2 linked regions of the Rudanella lutea DSM 19387 genome follow. The main gene of each other region encodes a partner of the protein of the gene in region 2 in a complex. Links are inferred from orthologs where the notes say so. Each region holds a gene or a part of one and is shown on either strand. Other genes may lie near its edges.

Region 1 (11,510 bases), 2.0 Mb from region 2 along the record:
GTGTACGCCCATGACGCCCCAACAGCCCAACAACCCTCTGCACGGCAAAACTCTCGAAGCAATTCTGAACGAGCTGGTCGACTATTACGGCTGGGATGAACTCGGCGACCGCATTCGGATCAACTGCTTTCAGAGCAACCCCAGCATTAAATCGAGCCTTACGTTTCTGCGTAAAACGCCCTGGGCCCGGCAAAAAGTTGAAGACCTGTACGTTCGGATGCTCCGACGCCGGTAGTTGCCCCAACTTTATTTACCAACGGCCTTAAAGGCCCAATTGGCTACCGGGCTTCTACGTAAAACAGAAGGTCGCGCCAGGTATCTACATCCGGGTAGCCATTGGTACCGGGCAGAATCTGAACTCGTTGGCTAAAATCGGCTGGAAAATGAGCCGACGCGAGCGCCTGGGCATTGGCAGGGTGCGTAAAATCCTGACGGGGATCGGCGGAGACGGGCGGGAACAGACCGTTACCATCGCGCCGGATAGCATGACCCGCTGCATACTTCCCCGTGTAGTGATTGGCTAAGGTAAAGCCACAATCGAGCCCCATCTGGTCGAGCATTACCAGAAACGCATAGCGTTTACCCGGCTGTAGCCAGATCGGTTTGGCATCGGCAAACACAAAGCGCAAATACCGACCTTTCAGGCTGGGATGATCGGGCGGGACAGGCACGTCGGCCGAGGCAAAGCCAAAGGCCACTTTATCCGGGAAAACAGCCCCCGAAAACACCCCCAGCGACCGGTACTCCTCGCCCACCAGATAGTCGTCTCGTTCGGCAGGGATGGGCAAGGCGGGCCGATTGTGCGGAAACCCGTGAAACGCGTTCGTTGCCCCTTCGGAGCCGTTGGTGTGCCGTATGGGTTCGCCGGTCACTTCAAACAGTTGCAGCGATATGCCTCGGCCATACATGCCTGCACGAACCACGTTGGTTCCGTATCCGGTCGACACCGTGATGGCGGTCAACTGTCGGGCCACGGGCCCAGCATACGTAAACGTCTGCCCCAGATCCCGATCCCGTTTGATGTAGGGTATTTCACGGCCATCGGGCGTAAAATATCCCCACGGCTCTGCCTTGTACGGCGATGTTCCCGACCATTTGTAGCTATTCTCCCCATCGAACGCGACGGATGTATTGCCCCCGGTATCGTAACCGTCATACGAAGCCACGACGTTGGCAGTGGGTGGTTGCGCTACGACAGACACCTTCAAATTCGGTATCTGACCAAAGCCAACCGTCGACCAGACCAACAGGAAGCACAAGCAGATTCTTCGGAAGACATATTTAGTATTCATACCTGAATGCAGAATGAAAAATGCACAATGGACAACGACTTATTTATTTGATTATCAGTCTATTATTTATTTATTCTACATTATGCATTACCCATTTTATTTCGACTCCGTTCATAGTACTTGCCATACCCCGTAGACACTAACCCCCAGAATAGCCAATACGCTGAGCCAGAGCCAGAGATCGTAGGCCCGCGAGGGCTGCAAACTCGGCGGCAATTGCCGATACCGAAACTGAAGGGCCGCCCAAACAACCACCAGCAACAGCACCGAGGTAGCAACACCACCCAGCAGAATCATCAGCACAGGCAGTTTGATAAACAGGTACAACACACACCACAGCGCCGGGAACGCCCACGACAACTGCGCCACGGCGCGGGTGCGGGCCTGTGGGTTAGTAAAGTTCAGCCAGCCCAGTTCGCCAAACGCATCGGCAAAGATCCGCGACCAACTGGCCGTAGCCGTGAAAAGAGTCGAATACAGAACAAAGAAAGCCCCCACCATAAACGCTACCCGCGCCCCATCGCCGAGGGTGGCCGTAAACAACCGCGACAACGTCTCGACCATGGCGTAGCCTTCGGGCACTTGCCCCTCCTGCGCGTGCAGCAACGAGGCCCCCAACAGGTAAAACGCAGCCGTTACGGTAGTGTACACGACCATGGAGCAAAGGGCGTCGAAGGTCATGACCCGAATCCAGCCACGGGCCCGCTCGGTCCACTCCGCCGAGTCGTCGCGGGGGCCGGTATAAGCCGCGTACCCTTTTTCGATACACCAGTAATTGTAGTACATGATTTCGTCGCCCCCGACGCCCGTAATCCCGAAAGCCGCCAGGGCTACGCCCACCGTTTCGGGCGGTAGCGAAAACGACAATCCACTGGCCAGATCGGCTCCGCTGATGGCGAAAGCCGTTTGCTGGAGCAAAAACAACGACAACAGAATTAGACTGGTAAACAGCAGAATCATTACGAGCGAACCCGACTCAACCCAGCCGTAGCGACCGGTGGCAATAAGCCCGGCCGCCGACCCCGCCGAAATCACCGCCCATGACCAGACTGGCAGCCCCGGCCACGCCATGTGCAGCACCAGTGCCACGCCCCCGACAATACCGCCCACCTGCAATACCTTGAGCGTTTGTAAACTCAGCCAGAGCCAGATAGTCCAGTTGGCCTGCCCCAACCGTGGGCCGGGCAACCGATTCATCGACTGCATGGTGGGCACGCCGGTGTAAATGGCGTTTTTGCCAAACTCAAGCTGTAAGGCCACCTTCACAAAGCAGCTCACCAGAATCACCCAAAATGTGATAAAACCGGCTTTTGCCCCCAGCGCCGTGGTGGCAATCAGTTCGCCCGAGCCCACAATAGCGGCCGACATGATGAAGCCGGGGCCGAGGTGACGAAGGCTTTTCAGAAACGTAGGGGGGGCATCCCGCACACGTTCGGGCGTGAGGGTGTACAGGTCGGAGGGCGGAGTTGCGATCAAGGGAGTAGGCGTTTACCCGTAAAGCCTAAACTCGCCGTGACATAATCAGATCGGGGCCCGATTTACAGGCGCTCGCCTAAAGCACCAGAGCGGGCAACCAGAACACGGCATCGCCAAGCCAGCGGTAGCGCTCGTGTTTGCTGTAATAGCCCGGATACCGTTGGATCACGTACAGCACCACGCTCATGATCCCCAGCATCAGGGCCGACCGTTGCGCAAACCGCAAACCGCCCCCTACGCTGCCGTTGTCGGCCATGAGGCATATACCAAACGCAGCCGCCACCACGCCAAACGTGAGCCAGCGCAGAATTTGGTCGCAGGCCATCGACCCCCAGGCCGTAGCGAGAGAATAGGGCCGGGCACCCGTGTACGGTTCAGTTTGTTCGAACAGATCGAAAAGGAGCAGATTCTGAAACGCGATGGCCGTAAACATGAGTCCTTCGGTCCACTCGACGGCCGAAATCGACGCTCGTTGCGCCCACACGCTCCCCCACACACCGGCCGAAAACAGAATAGCCACCAGCGGCTCTTTGAGCAGGAGCGCCGGGTGCCGGGTCGGCAACCGAAACACGGCCAGCACGTAGCCGGCACAAATACCACCGAGAACCAATCCGAATTTCCAGACCGGTTTAGGCAGAAAAAAAACCAGAATACCCGCCAGCAGGGCTGCCCCCGCAACTATCTGCCCCAATAGGTTAGCATGCGTACGGTGAAACGTATGCCGGGGTGTTTGCGGGCCACTCGCTTTGCGTACATCCAGCAAACGATCGACGGTGTAGATAATCCAGACCACCAGCGCCAGCACAACGGACGTAGCCCAATGAATAGGCACTACGTCGGAGAGCCGGGCCGCCATCCGGTTCGACAACACAGCCCCCAGTACCACAGGCAGGCTCAGATAATTAAAGGTATAAAGTGGTCTCAATCGGTTGTAAGTGAATGTACAATGAATAATGCACAACTGAAAACAATTTATTCCCTTGACTGTCAGATTGTTTATCCATTCTACACTGTACATTATTCATTAAATAGTACTTCGTTCTGAGCGGGTAATCCGGCTCGCTACAGTCGGGCCTCCAGATGTTCGATCACCGACACCAGATCGCCTACCCGCACAACACCGCCCGCACCGGGCTGGAGCACCGCGTTTTGCCCAAACAAAATCTTATGGTCGATCTGGCGATAGGTAGCCAGCGTTCGGAGGGGCTCGTTGCCTTTCTGCGCGGTTTCGGGGTCAATCGTCGTCATGGTGCAGCGAACGCAGGGCTTCACCCCAAAAAACGATACGTCGCCCACCCGAAAATGCCCCCAGCCGTCCTCATCGTGCGGGCCTGCCGTACCCGATACAACCAGATTGGGTCGAAACCGGCTCATACTGACCGGCTCCGCCAGCCGTCGGTTCAACTCATTCAGCGACTCGGCACTTGCCACCAGATACGGAAACCCGTCGGCAAAGCTAACCGCCGGTGGATGACTCTGGTGGCGAGGAACCCGATAACCTGAGGAAACGGGCCGGGTAACCGTGTCAGGCATATACACCAACTGACATACCGTGCCGAGCATCTGACTAAACCAGGCGTCGGCCTCGGGGCTCACCAATTGTCCTTCAAACGGGGCGCTGTCCCATACCTGTACCGATACGGTGCCGCCCCCGGCTGCGGGGGTCAGGGGCACAGTCAGTACCGAGCCCGGTTGGTGCCGGTGGTTAATCTGGAGCGTTTCGCCCGGTCCGAAAGCCACGTCGAGCAAAGCTATGTTGGGGTATTGCCGCTGCGTCATCATCCGGCCTATCGGCAGCCCGTCGACCCGTTTCGGCTCTACGAGCATAAACCGGCGGTCGTGCCGGAAACCCCGTTCTTCGACCGTCGCTTCGGTCACCGAAATACCCGTCAGCGATTTTACCGGGTACAGCACCAGTTGAGAAAGTCTCATACACGCGAAGGGTTAAAAACTCATGCGCGGCAACGGGCTTACGTCCTGCCCCACAAAGTCCGACTGGTCAAATTTAAACTTGGCCGCCATAGCAATCATAGCGGCATTATCGGTACAGTACTCAAAGGCCGGGATAAAAACCCGCCAACCCAATTCCTGGCCGGTTTTTTGCAGAGTCTCCCGCAGCCCACTATTGGCCGACACCCCGCCCGCAATGGCAATGTCGCGGATGCCGGTTTCGCGGGCCGCCCGCTTGAGCTTGGTCAGCAGCATCTGCACGAGCGTGTGCTGGATACTGGCGCAAATGTCGGGCAGGTTTTGGTCGATAAACTGGGGATTGTTTTTGGTCTGATCGCGCAGAAAATACAGGATAGCCGTTTTGATACCACTAAACGAGAAATCGAGACCGGGCATTTCGGCGAGCGGAAACCGAAACGCCAGCGGGTTACCCTGCCGGGCGTACCGGTCGATGAGCGGCCCGCCCGGATACGGCAGGTTGAGCAACTTCGCCGATTTGTCGAAGGCTTCGCCCACGGCATCGTCCTGCGTTTGGCCAATCACTTCCATATCGAGCGGAGCCCGCACCAGTACAATCTGGGTATGGCCCCCGCTCACGGTGAGGCACAAAAACGGAAACGCCGGATTGGTATCGCCGATAAAATGGGCCAATACGTGCGCCTGCATGTGGTTTACCTCGATAAGCGGGATGTTGAGCCCGAGAGCGAGCGCCTTGGCAAACGAAGCCCCCACCAGCAGCGAACCCAAAAGGCCCGGTCCGCGCGTAAAGGCAATGGCATCCAGTGCGGTTTTCGGTATCTTTGCATCGGCAAGGGCCCGCTCCACCACCGGCACGATGTGTTGTTGGTGGGCACGCGAAGCCAATTCCGGAACAACACCGCCGTATTGTTCGTGGATGAGTTGCGCGGCAATGACATTCGAGCGAATCTGGTTGTCCACCAGAACAGCCGCCGACGTCTCGTCGCAGGAAGATTCGATTGCTAGTAAATTCACCGGACAAAAATACAAGTTACCGTTCAATCGGTTGCGCACCAGCAATGGGCGCTTTTGCGTTTAGAATGTAGTTTTGTGTAGCAACACCCCTTTTTTAGGCATATCCATTAAACAAAGGAGGGTCAAATCCATCTAAAGTCCATCGGTCGGACACCCAGCTTCCTCAGCGAATGCGTGATTTCTTCGCCATACTTGTCAAATCAATCGGCTACGCCCTGATGGCGGTAGTGGCTTTGGTATTGACCGTGGCGATTGGGTTGCAGATTCCGGCAGTACAAACGAAGGCCGTGCGTCAGTTGGCTGGGTGGGTGTCGGCCAAGATGCAGTTTCCGATTGATATTCAGCACGTTTCGATCAAATGGTTCGATTCGATGGTGCTCGAAGGCGTCACCGTCAAAGACCGGCAGCAACGCCCCATGATCGACGTGGAACGGCTGGAAGTGAACTACAACCTGCGCAACCTCATCGACTCGTCGGCGCACAACATTCACCTGGATGAGGTGCTGCTGTATCAGCCCGATGTACGGCTGGTGAAAAACCCACGCACCGGCGACCTCAACATCGACGAATTTATTGCCCGCATTGGCGAGTTGCTCGCGGCCGACACCACCCAGCCCCAAAAGCCCGACAACAATGTGCCGTTTACGATTGGCCGGGCTACCGTGGCCGATGGATCGTTTCAGTTCGATGATCCCCGGCAGGCCCGGATGAACGACCGGCGGTACTTCGACTACTACCACTTTCGGCTCGAACGCATCAACGGCAACGTTCGCAACTTTCTGGCCCTCGGCGACACCATCGCCCTCGACATCAGCAACCTCAAAACCGTCGACCGCGATTCGCGATTGCGGGTACACAAGCTGAACACGCAGTTTTTGTGGTGCGCCAAAAAGATGGAAATGAACGATTTATACGCCCGCATCAACGAGTCGACGGTGCGCGAACAAATTGTGTTTCTGTACGATAGTCCTTCAGCCTTCGGCGATTTCAACCGGGAAGTAACCATGATCGGGCGGCTCCGCAACAGTCTCGTTACCTCCGCCGATCTGGGGTATTTTTCGGAGTACCTGCGGAACCTGCGCGAAACCTGGGCCCTCACTACCGACTTTGTGGGCACGGTCGATAATTTCAAGCTCCGGCGTACCGACCTCCGCTTCGGGCCCGGCCTTCGGAGCCGGTTAGCGGGCAATATCGGATTCAAAAATCTGCCCCGCACCGACAACATCATCACCGATTTTGACTTTACGCCTTCGGAGGTGAACATGGCTGATATTCGGCAGTATTACCCCGACAAGGCCTTTAACGACGTGGTGCAGCAACTGGGCACCGTTACGTTTGCGGCTACGTTTGCCGGGCTGTTCGACGATTTCAAAACAGCCGGTACCTTCCGTACGGCTCTCGGCAACGTTACGGGCGATCTGAAGCTGAAGCTGGGCGAGCAGTCGGCACAGACCACCTACACCGCCAACCTACGGGGCGAAAACTTTGCGCTCGGTAAACTTATCAATCAGCCCGATCTGATTGGGCAACTCGACGGGCAAGGTCGCATTACGGGCCGGGGTGGCCTCGACCTCACCAAAGCCTCCGTCGACATCGACGGCAAGCTGACCCGGTTCGGCTTTCAGGGCTACGACTACCGTAACTTTACGGTACGCGGCAATCTTCAGAAAGCCTTTTTCCACGGGCAGGTAAGCCTACGCGACCCAAACCTGAGTTTCGACCTCGACGGCGAGAGTGACCTGGGCAGTCCCCGTAATCATTTCGACATCCGGGGCGCGGTGCAACACGCCAACCTGCGTGCTCTGGGCTACACCAGCGACACCCTCACGGTCAGCACCGAGCTGGACGTAATCATGGACGGCAACACGATTGATCAGCTCGAAGGGCGGGCCAATTTCCGCAACGCCATGCTGGTACTCAACCGGCGCCCCCTCAACATCGACACGCTACAGGTGCTGTCGGCGATTCAGCCCAACGGTCGCCTGCTGACGGTCGATTCGGATTTTCTGACGGCCGAGCTACGGGGTAATTTCCTCCCCAATCAAACCGTCAACGACCTGACCACGCTCGCCAAAGAGTACGCCCTCTACTTTACGGGCGACCTCAACACCCGGCAGGCCTACTACTACCGCAAGCTCAACCGGGCCAAAACCGGCCCCTCAGACCGGTACGATATTCAGTACCGATTCGCGACCCGCAATCTGCAACCCCTGCTCGATTTTGCCCTGCCTTCGGTACGGGTAGCGCAGGGTACCACGGTGGAAGGCCGTTTCTCGGTCGACCGGACAGCCCTGCTCACCGCCAACGTACAAACCGACTCGCTCCGGATCGGCGACATTCGGCTGGGTGCGAGCGAAGTGGACCTGACCACGTCGAAGTTTGTCGATAATCAGGAGGTACTGGCCTCGGTAGTAGCCACGTCGCAAAAACAGGCCCTGGGTAGCCTTGCCCCAACCGAGAATCTGCTGATTGAAGCCGCCTGGGACGTAGATCACATCGACTTTTCGAGCAGTGTGCAGCAACAGAACAGCACCAACCGGGCCGACCTGAACGGAGAACTTCGGTTCAGCGGCAACGCGCTCGATCTGATGTTTCACAACTCGAAAGTTCGGGTTCTCGACAGCACCTGGACCGTCAGCCCCGATGGTCTGGTGCGGAAAGTCGGGCGCAACTACACCCTTACTGACCTCATGCTCTCGCACAGCGATCAGCGCGTGATGGCCTCGGGTCGGGTTGGCACCGATACAGCCGCCGTGCTTCGGATTCAGGCCGATAACTTCCTGCTCGAAACCCTCAACCCGCTCCTGAATACCCGGCTGGCGGGTACGCTCGACGGCACCGCCAAGATCCGCAACGTGTACCAGACCCCGATCGTGGAGAGCAACCTGACCGTAGACCGGCTGCGGTACGACGATTTTCTGATTGGTAACGTCAACGGCCTGGGGGTGTATGACCCAAGCGGTCAGCGAATCAACATCGACGCCCGGCTCAACCGGGATGGAGTCGATGCGCTCACCTTGCGGGGCAGTTATACACCCGTCAACACCGACGAGGCTTTTGATCTGAAAGCTGTGTTTACCAATGCCGACCTGCGCGTGCTCGAACCGTTCACCGAGGGGCTGTTTTCCAATATTGGCGGCACGGCAAGCGGCACCATCGACCTCACCGGGCCGGCTACAGCACCCGTGTTGAAAGGGGCACTGGACGTCCAGAAAGGCCGCCTGACGATGGATTACCTCAAAGCCGAAGCGACCTTCGACGACCGGGTGTATTTCGGTGATGGCGAGATTATTGCCCGTCGGCTCACCTTGCGCGACCCGCTCGGCAACATCATGAACCTCCGGGGCGGGGTGTACCACGATCAGTTTCGGTATTTTCAGCTGCGGTTCGATGCCGACCTGCGCAATTTCCGGATCATGAACACCGCGGCCAAGGATAACGACCTGTTTTACGGAGCCGCCTTTGCCACCGGGAAAGCGGAACTGTACGGCCCCATCGACAACCTGACTATTCGGGCTGATGTGACCAGCAACAAAGGAACCCGCATCTACATTCCGCTCGATCAGGCCACCTCCGTATCGTCGGCCGAAGACGACTTCGTCCAGTTTGTCGACCGCACGCCAGTATCGACCACGGCGGTCAGCACCAGTAACGCCCTCGCCAACATCGACAAAGCCGAGCCGACCCTCGATCTGTCGGGCATCAAAATGGACTTCAACTTCGATATTACGCCCGATGCGTACTGCGAAATCCAGCTCGACCGCCAAACCGGCGACATCATCAAGTCGAACGGGGCGGGCCGAATCAACATGCAGATCGACACAAAAGGGGCGTTTTCCATGACGGGCAACTACGAGATTCAGCAGGGCGAATACACCTTTACGTTCGAAAACGTGATCAACAAGCGGTTCCAGATTCGGCCCAACAGCCGCATCACCTGGACCGGCGACCCCTACCGGGCGTTGCTTAACGTGTCGGCCGCTTATACGCAGTACACCTCCCTGCAACCCCTGCTCACGAGCCTGTATAATGGGGCCTCGTCGGGCGCCAGCCGCAACCCCGACGGCAACCGGCGGTACCCCGTCGATCTGATTATCAATCTGGATGGCGAGTTGCAGTCGCCCGCTGTTACGTACGATCTCGAGGTGAAAGAGTACCCGGCTTCGTCGGACTTCCGGCAGGCCGTCACGGCATTCGAAGCCCGCTTGCAGGCCAACGAACAGGAACTGACCCGGCAGGTGAGCAGCGTGTTGCTGTTCAGCCAACTACTACCCGAAGGTTCGAGCCTGTTTGATCAGGGCAATGTAAACAGCGGTTTGGCTAATAGCGTGGGCGAACTGCTTTCTAACCAGATAAGCCGCATTGCTTCAAACATCGACAAAAATCTGGACGTGGGCGTGTCGTTTGGCGGCTTTACGAGCAACACCAACAACGAAAACCTGCTGAATAACCTGCAACTCCGGTTCTCGTACCGGTTCCTCAACGACCGGTTTCGCATCAGCCGTGATGGTGGTTTTACATACGGACAGAATGGGGCGGGCCAAACGCAAACCAGCGCGGCCAGTTTGCTCGGCGAGTGGACCCTCGAATACTGGGTAACGCCCGACGGTCGGTTCCGGGCCAAGATGTACAACCGCAACCAGCAGAACGTGCTGAGCCAGGCCACCACCAACAGTACCCTCACCACGGGCGGGGGCATCAGTCTGCAATACACTCGTACGTTCAACCGGTTGTTTGGCGGCTCCCGTAAACCCGCCCCGGGCGTATCGGTGCCCAATGCCGGGCAAACGCCCAAAGCCGACCCCGCTGGCGAGCCTCTGCCGGGCCTGTCACTTCCGGTAACCCGAAATCCGGTTTCGTCGGGTCGGCGAAGCGTGTCGGTTCAGCTGGAGAAGTCATCGCTGGATCGGTAAAACATTCAACCCGACGGGTGGTTGAGCAGTAAACACAAATCATGCAACGGAGAGGCCATTTTTAACGGTTTACCCGCCTATCAGACTGGAATTGACTTTCGGTAACCGCCCTTTTTATCGAAGATGATAATCACATCTCCACCATTACCTGTTAAGTTCCGCCTGTTTCCCTCGTTCATTCTTCTGTTTGAAATCGGTAATACCATACTCGTCCAACGCGTTCGCTTTGGGGGGCGAGTAAATACGCGATCACCGATAATCTGCTCCAGGCAACGGTTGCGCGCGGCTATATCACCCGTTGTTTTGTAAGGATGCCCAACCGAGTCGGCATCGTACACCAAAATTATATCGCCATTAAAATCACTAAACCGGGTTGGCGGATTATCCTTGTAGCTATCATCTATCAAAGGCATAAGGAGCCAGCACTCCTCCCCATGTGCGTTTTGATACTGGTAGAGGTGAATAATTCCCTTATCGTATTTGGGCAAAAATTCTTTGTTACGGATACAAGCCCCCAGGAAATCGGCTAGAATGCGTCTTCGCAGCGGGTCGGTGTCGAGCTTTATTTCCTGCACGTTAGAACAAGGGGGCGGATTGCCTTGCTGCGCGTATGATTGATAGAAGAAGAGGAGCCACAGCAACTGCAGCCCGAGAGCCTTTTTTACCAGTTTCATAACGTCTGAGTCTACCGATTGCACGAGCCTCTCAGGCTTCGGCTACTTCGTGTTCCACTGCCAGAAAGTGCGTCAGGTCGCCCTGTGTGTTGCGCATTGGGCTGATCATAATTCGGCACAGATACGATTCGCCGTTTTTGCGGTGATTACGGGTCGTAATATTCACGGGTCGGGCATGGCGTAGCTGCTCCCCTACCTTCCGCATCAACGAC
Region 2 (11,679 bases):
AGTGGGGGGACCGGCGGATGTGGCACGGGCATATCATCCTTAAAATCAGGGTATTTGATGATCTGCCACAGGCTGGTGAAGTCGATAAGTGAGGCTGCTTCAAAGAGGTTATAATCGTCGATTTCCCACCGTTTTTTCACCAGCTTGATCATCCACTCAACACTGGGCTCGCCGTAGTCAACCGTTTGGGTTTCAACACGCACCACCCGCCCGAGTCGTCGGTTCTTGATTTTCTGCTTTACCTCGTCGATGAAATCCACCTCGGCATCGTCGCTTTCTTCGAGCGTGAAATCGCCGTTGCGCGTAATCCGAAACAGGTTTACGGCCAGGATCTCGACGTTGCGGTACAACTTTTTGATGTTGTGCCGCACAATTTCCTCAATGGGTAGAAACAGGGTCTCGCTTTGCCGCTCAAATGTCATGAAGCGGGGCAGGTTGGCCGGAATCTGCACAAACGACAGCCGCTGCCGGTCGTCTTCATCGCCCGACAGAATCTTGCGGCCGTCGGCCACGTCGGTGTTTTGGGTCACGACCCCGAAGATCAGGACTTTAGCCAGCAATACCGGGAAGGTATGCGTGTAGTCGTAGATCATGGGGGTGAGCGTCGGGTAGATCGTCCGGTCGAAATAATCGTTGGCCTGACTTTGTTCGTGCCGGGTAAGGTCGGCTATCTGAACAATACGCAGCTCGTTTTTCTGAAATAGGGGCAGGAGTTCGTTCTGGTACACGGCCTGTTGCTCCTGACTGAACTGCTGCGCGGCCGTGAACAGGGCTTTGCGAAACGGAATTTCGCGCAGACCCGAATAGTCGACCCGCTGTTTGTGGTAATCAAGATAATTGTACAGACTACCCACCCGAATGGTAAAGAACTCATCCAGATTCGATGCCGTAATGGCCAGAAACTTAAGCCGTTCCATCAGGGTTCGTTCGGGGCTACGCGCCTGATCGAGTACCCGTTCGTTAAATTTCAACCAACTCAGATCACGACTGAGGTAGTCGCTCTGATCAATAACACTGCTTACTTTTTCGCTGACTTTAGCCATATGACCAGGTTCCCCCGCTGAGGAATGCTTAGGGTTCGTCAGTTTATTGATGAATTGTTTCAACATGGGTTCAGATCGTTCTTGTGTGGGCTGTCTGTCAAAGTAAAACAAAAAAGCGGGCTGTTCTGCCCGCTTTCGCAACTGTTTTTATACTTAAACGTCCACTCGGGCGTATTTAGCGTTCCGTTCGATAAACTCTCGGCGGGGCGCCACCTCGTCGCCCATGAGCGTTGAAAAGACGTGATCAGCGTCGGCGGCCGACTCAATCGTTACTTTCTTGAGGCTCCGGCGCTCGGGGTCCATCGTGGTGCTCCAGAGCTGTTCGGCGTTCATCTCACCCAGACCCTTGTAACGCTGCACGTTTACGTTCTCTTCCCGGCCCGAACCGGCCAGCTCACGCACGGCCTGTTCGCGCTGTTGCTCGGTCCAGCAGTAACGCTCTTCCTTCCCCTTTTTCACGAGGTACAGGGGAGGCTGCGCAATGTACACGTAACCGTTGTCGATAAGCGCCTTCATGTTGCGGTAGAACAACGTCAGAATGAGCGTCCGGATGTGCGACCCGTCGACGTCGGCATCGGTCATAATGATGACCTTGTGATACCGAAGTTTTTCGAGGTTCATGACCGTCTCGTCGTCTTTCTTTTCGAGTCGAACGCCGAGGGCCGTCCAGATATTCTTGATTTCTTCGTTTTCGTAGATTTTATGCTCAAGGGCCTTCTCTACGTTCAGAATCTTACCACGGAGGGGTAAAATGGCCTGAAACGCCCGGTTACGGCCTTGTTTGGCCGTTCCACCGGCCGAGTCCCCTTCCACGAGGTAAAGCTCGCAGCGTTCGGGGTCGGTATCTGAGCAGTCGGCGAGTTTACCCGGCAGGCCGGCTCCCCCCATAAAGTCTTTACGGTCGGCCATGATCCGCTTGTACGCCTGTTCGGCAGCAATGCGGGCCTGAGCCGACACGAGCACTTTTTTCACGATGCCCTGCGCCGTTTTGGGGTTTTCTTCCAGCCAGGTTTCGAGCAGTTCGTCCATTGCCTGACTCACGGCCTTCACCACCTCCTGATTGCCCAGTTTGGTTTTGGTTTGCCCTTCAAACTGAGGCTCCTGCACCTTCACCGAAATAACGGCCGTAAGCCCCTTGCGGAAATCTTCGCCCGTAAAGGTGAGCTTCCCCAGATTCTTGAACTTATCGGCGTTCTTGTCGGCGTATTGCTTCAGTACCCGCGTGAGGGCCGAGCGGAAGCCCTGCACGTGCGTGCCGCCCTCGTGGGTGTTGATGTTGTTTACGTACGACAAGACGTTTTCCGAGGCCTCGTAGTTGTACACCAGGGCCACCTGCACGGGCGTAGAGCCTTTGGTGCTCTCCATGTACACGGGGGCCATGCCGTCCAGCGAAGGCCGGGTTTCGTCGAGGTATTTTACAAACTCAACCAGGCCACCTTCTGAGAAAAACTCGGTCTGATTGATAGGCTCGCCGGTTTCGTCGAGCTCCCGCATGTCCTTCAGGAAAATCCGGATGCCTTTGTTGAGGTAAGCCAACTCGCGCAGACGGCCCGCTACGGTGTCGTACCGATACACGGTTTCGGTGAAAATGCTGCCGTCGGGTTTGAAGTGGGTAATGGTCCCGGTATCGTCAGCTTCGCCAATCACGCGAACGTCGTACTGCGGGATCCCGATTTTGTATTCCTGCTCAAAGATTTTGCCTTCGCGGTGAACCTCCACGCGGACATCGGTCGAGAGGGCGTTCACGCAGGATACCCCCACGCCGTGCAAACCACCCGACACTTTGTAGGTGTCTTTGTCGAACTTACCACCGGCATGAAGCACGGTCATGGCAATTTCGAGGGCCGACTTGCCCATTTTGGTATTGATACCCGTTGGGATACCCCGGCCGTTGTCGCGCACGGTGATGGAGTTGTCGGCATTAATAGTGACGTGTATGGTGTCGCAGTAACCGGCCAGTGCTTCGTCGATAGAGTTATCGACCACCTCCCAAATCAGGTGGTGTAATCCTTTGATCCCAACGTCGCCAATATACATGGCCGGGCGCTTGCGCACAGCCTCCAATCCTTCAAGAACCTGGATGTTGTCGGCTCCGTACTCCCCCAGGGGGGCCGAGTCGGCGGTATTGGTCAGAACGTCGGTTTCGATCAATTCGTTTGTCATAGTATGCTCGTAGAATATCAGCGAATCGGTTTTGTCAGGGGTCTGGAAAAACGCTATAAATAGGCGTTATCAGATGGTAAAAATACAAAAAACATTCGTCATTTCCTACGATCTGCTCCAAGATTGACTGAATGCATAAAAAAACGTGGTCCTTGCAGAGAACCACGCCCAAAAACGTGTTTTTGCCCTTAAAACGTGGTCTTTAGTGTCATTTCGACCGCCCCTGACCGGGTGGCCAACATTCGGGTAAGCCGATGGTCGGATTTGCGCCAACGTTCTGGGAAAAATCTTATTAATTTACTGCAACCGATTGTATGAGCACAGAGGGGGTCAGTCTTCTGGAAACGGGATGTACACAAACCCCGCAAACTCGTTGTGCACTACAAACAAGCAGCAGTATTCATCGGGGTTTTTGTAATGCTCCTTGAACAGCTCGACCGACTCCGGCCCGATGAGCTGCCGTTGCACAAACTCGTCCACAAACGTGGCTTTGTAGTCCCACGTATTAGCCAGCTCTTTGGCCCCAATCAGCAACTGACCCAGTTCCAGGGGACGTTGAGAGGCCACAAAAATGGGATAATCCGAAAAGCCACGCTTCCGGATTTGGTACGAAGCCTCTTTGAGCTGATCGGCCACCAGCACAAAATCGGCTGAAATCAACCCCATCAATCGTTTGTTGATGTCGGGTGAGTTCGCGTCGTCCAGCAGGACGTTTTCGTTACTATGGTGTATCATGTCAGTGAACAGTTAACAACGAGCAACCAACAGTGAACCACGAAAGGTACTATCAGACTATTGGTTGTTCACTGTTGGTTGTTCGTTGTTCGTTGTTAAAACCGTGCGGCCAGCAAGAGCTGCAAATCCTTAAATCGCATACTGAACTTGCGGGCAATGTAGGCATTGGTCAATGTGCCTTTGTGGGAGTAAACACCTTTCATGAACCAGCGGTTCTTGTACATCATTTCTTCGATGCCGCCAATGGTGCCGGTTTCGAGCAAAAACGGCAAAAAGATGTTGCTCAAAGCCATGCTCGCCGTGTGGGCTACGCGCGATGCAATGTTGGGCACGCAGTAGTGAATGATGCCGTGGTGCTGAAACGTGGGGTTTTTGTGCGAGGTCATGCGCGACGACTCAAAGTTGCCGCCCTGATCAATGGCTACGTCGACAATGACGGCTTCGGGCCGCATTCGTGACACCATCTCGTCGGTTACAACCACGGGGCTGTGCCCATCGTCGCCCCGGATGGCTCCAATCACCACATCGGCCCGTTCGATGGCCTCAGCCAGGGTGTCGGAGTCGATAATGGCGGTGTAAATAGGTTGCCCAACGGCGTATTTCAGGCGTTGCAGTTTGTAGAGGTGCCGGTCGAATACTTTAATGTCAACGCCCATACCGTGGGCCGCCCGGATCGCGTATTCGGCCACGGTGCCCGCGCCCAGAATCACCACTTTGGTGGGAGGTACGCCCGTGATGCCGCCCAGAATGACGCCCCGCCCGTTGACACTGCTGAGGTACTCGCCCGCAATAAGCATGACGGTACTGCCCGCAATTTCGCTCATGGTTCGGATCACGGGGAGCCCTCCGCCGGGATCTTCGATGTACTCGTACCCGATACCGGTAATCTGTTTTTCGTTGAGCCGCTCGAAGTACCGACGCTCGTGCGAGGGCAGGTTGAGCGCCGAAATCAGGGTACTGCCCGACTTCAGGTAGGCAAACTCATGATCGACCAGCGGCTCTACTTTCAGAATCACGTTCGAGTCGAACACTTCTTCGGGTGAATACACAATCTGAGCCCCGGCTTCGCTGTAGTCGTTGTCGCTGAACTTGGCCCCGGTGCCGGCCGCCGTTTCGACCACCACCCGGTGACCATGGCGTACCAGAATCGCGACGGCCTCGGGTGTGAGGGCGATGCGGTTTTCCTGAAACGAAACCTCTTTGGGCAGGCCAATCTGAAGGCTGTGCTTATCCGTTCTGACGGCCGCCGGGGCTTCTTTAGGGTACAAAGCCGTTTGCTTGGCTAATTCCTCGAATCCAGTCACTTCTTTAAGTGATGAGTTATAAGTGATGAGTGATGAACGAGAAGCTTTAAGGGCTCATCGTTTATCGCTCATCACTCATCGTTAACTTATATTTACAGTGCGCTTACCGGTGGGATCGGCCGTAAGCTGTACCCGAAAATGCGGGGTTGGCCAGAGGGCTTCAATGCGTTCGGGCCATTCGACAAAGCAGTAGTTGCCCGAGTCAAAATACTCTTCCAGACCAATATCGAGTGCTTCGGCTTCGTTACGGAGCCGGTAACAATCGAAATGATAAATCGGGTCTCCGCTCTGGGTGGTGTATTCATTGACGATCCCGAACGTGGGGCTCTGTACCACGCTGACCACGTTTAGGGCCCGGCACAGGGCTTTAATGAGCGTGGTTTTCCCGGCACCCATATCGCCCTCGAATAGCCAGACCCGATGCGGCCCGGCCTCGCTGAGCAACCGGTTGGCAACCTCATCTAATTCGTCCAGCGATTTGAAGTGAAGTGTCATAGCGTCCCTAATAACGTCACGAAGATACGATTTTTCAAGCTGCTACCCGACCGGTCGGTTACTTTCCGGGCTGTAGGCAGCTGGCCCGATTATACCCGCTGCCCGATGAGCTGCGGGCTCAATGCAGACAAAGGGAGAGTGGGTAAAATGCCGAAAGTCGGCCTGTACACACGCAGACGTATGCACAGGCCGACTTTCTGGCGTTTGTAACAGGAGCGGTTTAGTAACCCGGATTTTGCTCTAGCGTGGGTTTTCCGTCTTTCTGGCTGTTCAGAATTTCCTGCAACGGAATCGGGAAGTACTCGTGCTTACCTTTCACAAACTGTACCCCTCTGAGGTAGCTGCGCTTGGCGCTCTCGGCCGCGTAGTATTTGTTCAGCACCTCGTCGGCAATGCCCCAGCGTACCAGATCAAACCGGCGGTGGCCTTCCATCGCAAACTCCAGACGCTGCTCAAACTGCACCGCTTTGCGGGCCACGGCGCGGTCGGTCCAGGCGGTTGCGTACTCCTTAATGAGATAGTTGGCGGCTGGCGTTCCGTCGGCGTTTTTCACAAAACCATCGGGGTTGGCGGCCCGCTTCCGAATCCGGTTGACGTAATCGCGCGCTTTTTCGAGATCGCCGATTTCGGCTTCGATTTCGGCCAGCCACAGCAGTACGTGGCTATACCGGATCATGCGGTAGTTGTTGGCGTTCAGACGGGGGTTGCCTGCAAAGGTGTTGGTACCCACATCCGAACGATACATGACGTGCTTCTTGGGCGAGTAGGGGCCACCGTAGGCCTGATCGCGCACGTAGGCTTTACCGGGGTGAACGCCCCAGTCGAGGTACGGAACGCCCCGGCGGCCCACCGTCCAGTCGAGACGAGGGTCGAGCGTGCGGGTTTCGGGCGTAAATGGAGCTGTCGACTCAATGCCCTGGTCGCTTTTTACGTCGTTGTCGTTAAATGTATCGATCAGAGGCAGGCCACTGGCGTCGGTCTTGAACGCGTTAACGAGGTTTTGCGAAGGCTGGAAGAACCCACAGCAGGTTGTGACGCCCCCACCCCCGTACGGATAGTTCAGGGTTGAGCCGGCATTGCCGTTTTCACCGCCCGACGCGCCGTCGTTGACCGAGTACTGCACCTCAAAAATCGACTCCGCGTTGTTGTTGGTTACAGCCCGGAAGTTATCGTGGTACCGATCCATCAGCCGATATTGGTTGCTGGCAACAATACCCTCTAGCAGGGTTTTGGCTTCGGCGTATTTTTTCTGGAACAGATACGCTTTGGCCAACGTAGCCGCAGCCGCCCACTTGGTAGGCCGCCCAGCCTGGGTTTGTTTGGCAGGCAGAGCCGTGTAAGCCGCATTGAGGTCTTCTACAATTTTGGGCCAGATGTCGGCCGTATTGGTCAGCTTGGCACTTTCGAGGTTGTTGGGGTCGTACATCTTCTCGTCGATGTACACCACCTTGTTATACATTTTTTTCAACTCGAAGTGAAAGTGGCCGCGCAAAAACCGGGCCTCCGCCGTTACAAGAGCTTTTTCGGCATCGGTCATGTCTTTGGCACCGGTCAATGCCTGCAGGGCATCGTTTACCCGCGCAATACCATCGTACATACCCCGCCATTTGCCCCGGAAATAGATATTGTCCGACTGGATGTTGGCCTGCTCGATGAGCGAAATAGGCGGCTGGTCACCGGCAATTGTTCCTTTGTAGGCATCGTCGGAGGCTACACTGCCGTACACCCAGTTGTCGGCGCCAACCTGATACGAGCGGTAGGCTCCTTCGGGCGTGGCCCAGCCGTCGAGCAGGGCGTAGGCACCCGTCAGCAGGGCGTTGACACCCGCTTTGTTTTGCAACGCCGTGGCCGACAGGGCGGCTTTGGGCTGCACATCTAAAAATTTATCGGAGCAGGACGAAGCCGCTACCAGACAGAATATGAATAGGATGGAGGTAATGCGTTTCATCTTAGAAAGAAAGGTTAAGGCCGAGTAATACAGTTTTAGCAACCGGGTACGCACCACCGTCGACACCGATCTGGCGGTCGTTGCCGGCTGAGTAGTTCCGCAGGTTGATTTCTGGGTCCATACCTGAGTACTTGGTAAACGTCAGCATGTTCTGGCCCTGGATATATACCGACAGACCACCCACCTGAAGCTTGTTGAGCAGGGCCTGGGGTAGCCGGTACGTAAGCTGAATGTTTTTCAGCCGGAAGTACGAACCCGATTCGAGGTAGTACGTCGAGGGCTGAATACTCACCTGATCGCTTGAGGTCAGGCGGGGCAGAATGGCATCGGTCGCACCGGGCCGCCACGACTGGTAGAGCATCCGGGTAGAGCGGTTACCGCCAAACGTCGGGAAGTCGGTCCAGTATTTTGTGTAGTTGAAAATCTGGTTGCCCTGAACGCCCTGACCAAACAGGGTAAGCGAGAATGTACGGTAGTTTACGCCCAGGTTCAAGCCATACGTGAAGCCGGGGTGCGGGTTACCAATGATAGTCTGATCTTTGGTGTTGATTACCCCGTCGTTGTTCACATCGCGGAACTTGAACCGGCCGGCTACGTTTTCTGTGGTGGCATTGCCAAACTGCACCGGGTGCGCCTTGGCTTCTTCGTTGGTTTGGAAAATACCATCAACAATATACCCGAAGAACGACGAAATAGGGTGGCCCTGCTGGGTTACCACGAAGTTCTGAATCCGCTCATCGTTGATACCGAAGTACTGCGTATTAGGGTCGCCATTCGTTTTGGTTACCTCGTTGCGATACGTGCTGAAGTTGGCCGAGATGTCGTAGGTTAGGTCGCGGAGGGCAGTACGGCCATTGTACGTAATGGCGAGGTCGATACCCTTGTTGCTCATCTTACCGATGTTCTGGAATGGCACTGAGGCTACGCCCTGCGTGAGCGGAGCCGCCACTGGGAACAGCATATCGCTCGTTTGGCGGGTGTACCAGTCGAGGGCCACCGTCAGGCGGTTTTTAAACATCGAAGCATCGATACCGATGTTGGTGCTGGTTGTGGTTTCCCATTTGGCCTTTGCGTTACCGAACTGGGTAAGTTCGTAGCCCGGCACGGCGTTAGTGCGCGAGCCGTTGAGGTCATAAAACGACGTGATTGGGTTGGTACCAAACTGGGTAAACGAGTTGTAGTTACCAATTTCCTGGTTACCCGTTTGGCCGTAGCCAACGCGCAGCTTGGCATCGTCGAGCCACGATACATCTTTCAGGAAGCCCTCCTGCGAGAAGCGCCAGCCCGCACTGACAGCCGGGAAATAAGCCGTTCGGAAGTCGCGGGCAAAGCGTGACGAGCGGTCACGGCGCAGAGTTAAGTCGAGCAGGTAGCGGTCGTTAAAGGCGTAGTTGACTTTAGCGAACTCCGACGCGAGGCTCCAGTTTGAGGCTGTTCCGTTGTTGGTTTGAACCCCCGTACCGGCGCTCAGGTAGCGGTTGTCCAGATCGTCGACGGCGAAGTTAGTCCGGCTGGCGTCGAAGGTCTCGAAGTAGCTCTTGATGGCCTCTGTACCAGCAATAATGTTGAGCCGGTGCAGGCTCCCCAGGTCTACGTTGTACGTCAGGGTGTTGTACCAGGTCCAGGTCCAGTCGTAGTTGTTGCTCGTCTGAAGCAGGTTTGACCCCCGGGCTTCGGCCGATTCGATATCCCGAATCGTGTAGTTGCGCAGGTTGAAGATGTTGTAATCAATACCGAAGCTGGTACGGGCGGTCAGGTTCTTGGCCACATCAACTTCGGCAAAGGCATTCCCGAAAAGCCGGATTTCCTTCTGCACGTTGTTGCGGTTCCGATACAGCAGCGCTACCGGGTTGTTGGCATTGTCGAGGTCGCCCCCGCGTGTACCGGCAAAGGCCCCGGTTACGTCGTACACCGGAATAATGGGCTGAATCCGGTAGGCAAATGAAATCGGGTTACTTTCGGCGTTGTTGCCGTTGGGCTGCCCGATACGCTCGCCATAGGCTACCTGGAAGTTTTCGCCCACGCGCACCCGCTTGGTCACGTTAAACTCGGTATTGGCCCGCAGGGAGTACCGCTTGTAGCCGGTGTACTGCATAATTCCCTGCTGGTTGAAGTAGTTCAGGCCCATTGCGTACCGGCCCGATTCGTTACCGCCCGATACCCCCAGCTGATGGTTCTGAATCGGGGCTACCCGGCCGAATACTTCTTCGAGCCAGTTGGTACCTTCTTTATTCGCCTTGGTAATGAGCCATTTGGTCTTGTTGAAATCGGCCCCGTCAATGTTGTTTCCGTAGTTGATGTAATTGCCGCTGGCATCGCGGGCTACGCGTGGATCGCCTTCAAACGCACCGCTCGGAAATACATAATCAGGAATAACGGGTGTGGCCCCATTGCCAAACTGCGAGTGAACGGGGTTGCCGTTGGCCGCTACAGCCCCGGCGTTTTTCCGCGATTCCCAAACCAGGTCGGCGTACTCTTTGGTGTTGAGCATGTCGAGCAGTTTGCCGTGCCGCTGCGAGCCGTAGTAGGTGTCGTAGGTAAACTTGGGCTTACCGGCTTTGCCTTTCTTGGTTGTGATGATCACCACCCCGTTGCCGGCCCGCGATCCGTAGATAGATGAGGCTGATGCATCTTTCAGAATCTGCATCGACTCGATATCGTTTAGGTTGAGGGTGTTCAGATTCCCTTTGGTCGGTACGCCGTCGATTACGTACAGGGGCGAGTTATCATTGATGGTACCGAACCCGCGTATACGTACCATCACACCACCACCCGGCGAGTTGTCGTTACCGACCTGCACCCCCGATACCCGACCCTGTAGAGCCTGCCCGAGGTTAGTAGCGGGTACCGACAGAAGCTGCTTCGTATCAACGGTGGCAACGGCCCCGGTAATGTCGCGCTTCGATTGGGCACCGTACCCAGTTACAACTACCTCGCTTAAGGTCTTAATATCGGGCCGAAGCTGAATATTAATCTGGGTTTTGTTGCCAATAGTTACCTCCTGGGATTCAAAACCGATAGCAGATACCGTCAGACGATCCCGGTTGACGGGTACGTTGAGGGTATAATCGCCATTAGCGTCTGTTACTACTCCCGTTTGCGTGCCTGTAACAACAATGTTCACACCGGGCAGCCCTGCATTTTCGCTCGCGTCTGTAACTCGACCGGTAATTTTACGGTCCTGAGCTATCGCTGAGACAGCCATAAAACAGCAGAAAACGCAAAGCGTAAGCATAGATAGCCAACGCCCTGCGTTCGGGTAATTTTGTTTCATGATTAATTTAATTGGTTAAAGATTAAGTTGGACAACTCAGGGGCCAAAAGTCGGGCATTGGCTTACCTAAATCAACGATTTAGCATGAATTTAATAATTTTATAAATGCAAATAAGTATTTATCCCTCTTTGGTATATATAAATGAACAAAAGGCTGACGTTTAATAATTATAGCCTGCCATTTAGCGTTAGTTTGTCTAACTAACACAAAAAATACGCGGTCTTGATGTACTTAAAATAGACTAGTGCTTGCAAGTACTGGCGTGTAAGTGTTTTTGCTTAGTTAGGTACAAGCCCTATACGTTGTGTAAGAAAACCACTGGGTTTCGGTTAATTTGAGATTATCGCCAGGGGCCGTACGGAAATGAAATAATTTTTACTAAGTCTGATTTATTATATTTGCGGACAGAAAGAGAATATAGGTCAGCAACGCGCTGTACGTTACATAGATATTAGTACTAGGAAACTGGTGCGAAGGCAAACAGTCAATTATTTGGCTGTTTTTAAATGGTGTGGATATAGTCGGAAAGCTATTTGGGAGATCCTGAATAGCTTTTTTTTGCCTTTACTTAAGTATTAAATGAATTTTAACGCCTGCTTAACACCTGTTTAATCCGGCTCTGTCATCTTTGTATCACCAAACCAGACAGAACAACGAAGTCGGTTTCGAACATAAGTATTTGCTGTAAGCATAAAGATCCTTTACAAAGGGAAGGT

What was found.
Region 1: the proteins of tsaE (region 2) and tsaD are in contact, whole or in part, in a crystal structure (PDB 6N9A), measured with the Thermotoga maritima proteins. The link is inferred for Rudanella lutea DSM 19387 from one-to-one orthologs. Residues at the interface, in WP_004082108.1 of Thermotoga maritima: Leu37, Gly38, Lys46, Lys57, Val59, Lys60, Ser61, Thr63, Phe64, Thr65, Leu66, Met67, Val69, Pro71, Tyr82, Arg83, Leu84, Asp86, Asp88, Phe89, Asp93, Ile128, Asp130, Glu131, Arg134; in WP_004082750.1 of Thermotoga maritima: Cys10, Asp11, Arg49, His50, Leu82, Gly84, Gly135, Gly136, Glu154, Thr155, Leu156, Asp157, Asp158, Ser159, Glu162, Asp165, Lys166, Arg169, Leu170, Tyr175, Lys213, Thr214, Leu217, Tyr218, Gln221, Arg222, Asn324.

The regions. Positions count from the first base shown.
Region 1 is NZ_KB913013.1:4,369,694-4,381,203, reverse strand. What follows is about bases 3,713-6,507. They hold tsaD (tRNA (adenosine(37)-N6)-threonylcarbamoyltransferase complex transferase subunit TsaD), read right to left. Parts: upstream 5,712-6,507; coding sequence 4,713-5,711; downstream 3,713-4,712. Other genes in these bases: RUDLU_RS0118140 (translocation/assembly module TamB domain-containing protein), read left to right, coding at 5,882-6,507; RUDLU_RS0118150 (MOSC domain-containing protein), read right to left, coding at 3,831-4,700. Also shown: RUDLU_RS0118175 (DUF3298 and DUF4163 domain-containing protein), read left to right, coding at 1-1; RUDLU_RS0118170 (VF530 family protein), read left to right, coding at 11-235; RUDLU_RS0118165 (hypothetical protein), read right to left, coding at 279-1,202; RUDLU_RS0118160 (Nramp family divalent metal transporter), read right to left, coding at 1,404-2,768; RUDLU_RS0118155 (UbiA prenyltransferase family protein), read right to left, coding at 2,845-3,693; more of RUDLU_RS0118140, read left to right, coding at 6,508-10,624; RUDLU_RS0118135 (hypothetical protein), read right to left, coding at 10,705-11,298; RUDLU_RS0118130 (PAS domain-containing protein), read right to left, coding at 11,330-11,510.
Region 2 is NZ_KB913013.1:2,402,556-2,414,234, reverse strand. Bases 4,034-6,997 are described here. They hold tsaE (tRNA (adenosine(37)-N6)-threonylcarbamoyltransferase complex ATPase subunit type 1 TsaE), read right to left. Parts: upstream 5,741-6,997; coding sequence 5,327-5,740; downstream 4,034-5,326. Other genes in these bases: RUDLU_RS0109955 (RagB/SusD family nutrient uptake outer membrane protein), read right to left, coding at 5,961-6,997; RUDLU_RS0109965 (alanine dehydrogenase), read right to left, coding at 4,037-5,245. Outside these bases: ppk1 (polyphosphate kinase 1), read right to left, coding at 1-1,043; gyrB (DNA topoisomerase (ATP-hydrolyzing) subunit B), read right to left, coding at 1,197-3,206; RUDLU_RS0109970 (hypothetical protein), read right to left, coding at 3,537-3,941; more of RUDLU_RS0109955, read right to left, coding at 6,998-7,688; RUDLU_RS0109950 (SusC/RagA family TonB-linked outer membrane protein), read right to left, coding at 7,690-10,962. UniProt on the Escherichia coli protein: Required for the formation of a threonylcarbamoyl group on adenosine at position 37 (t(6)A37) in tRNAs that read codons beginning with adenine.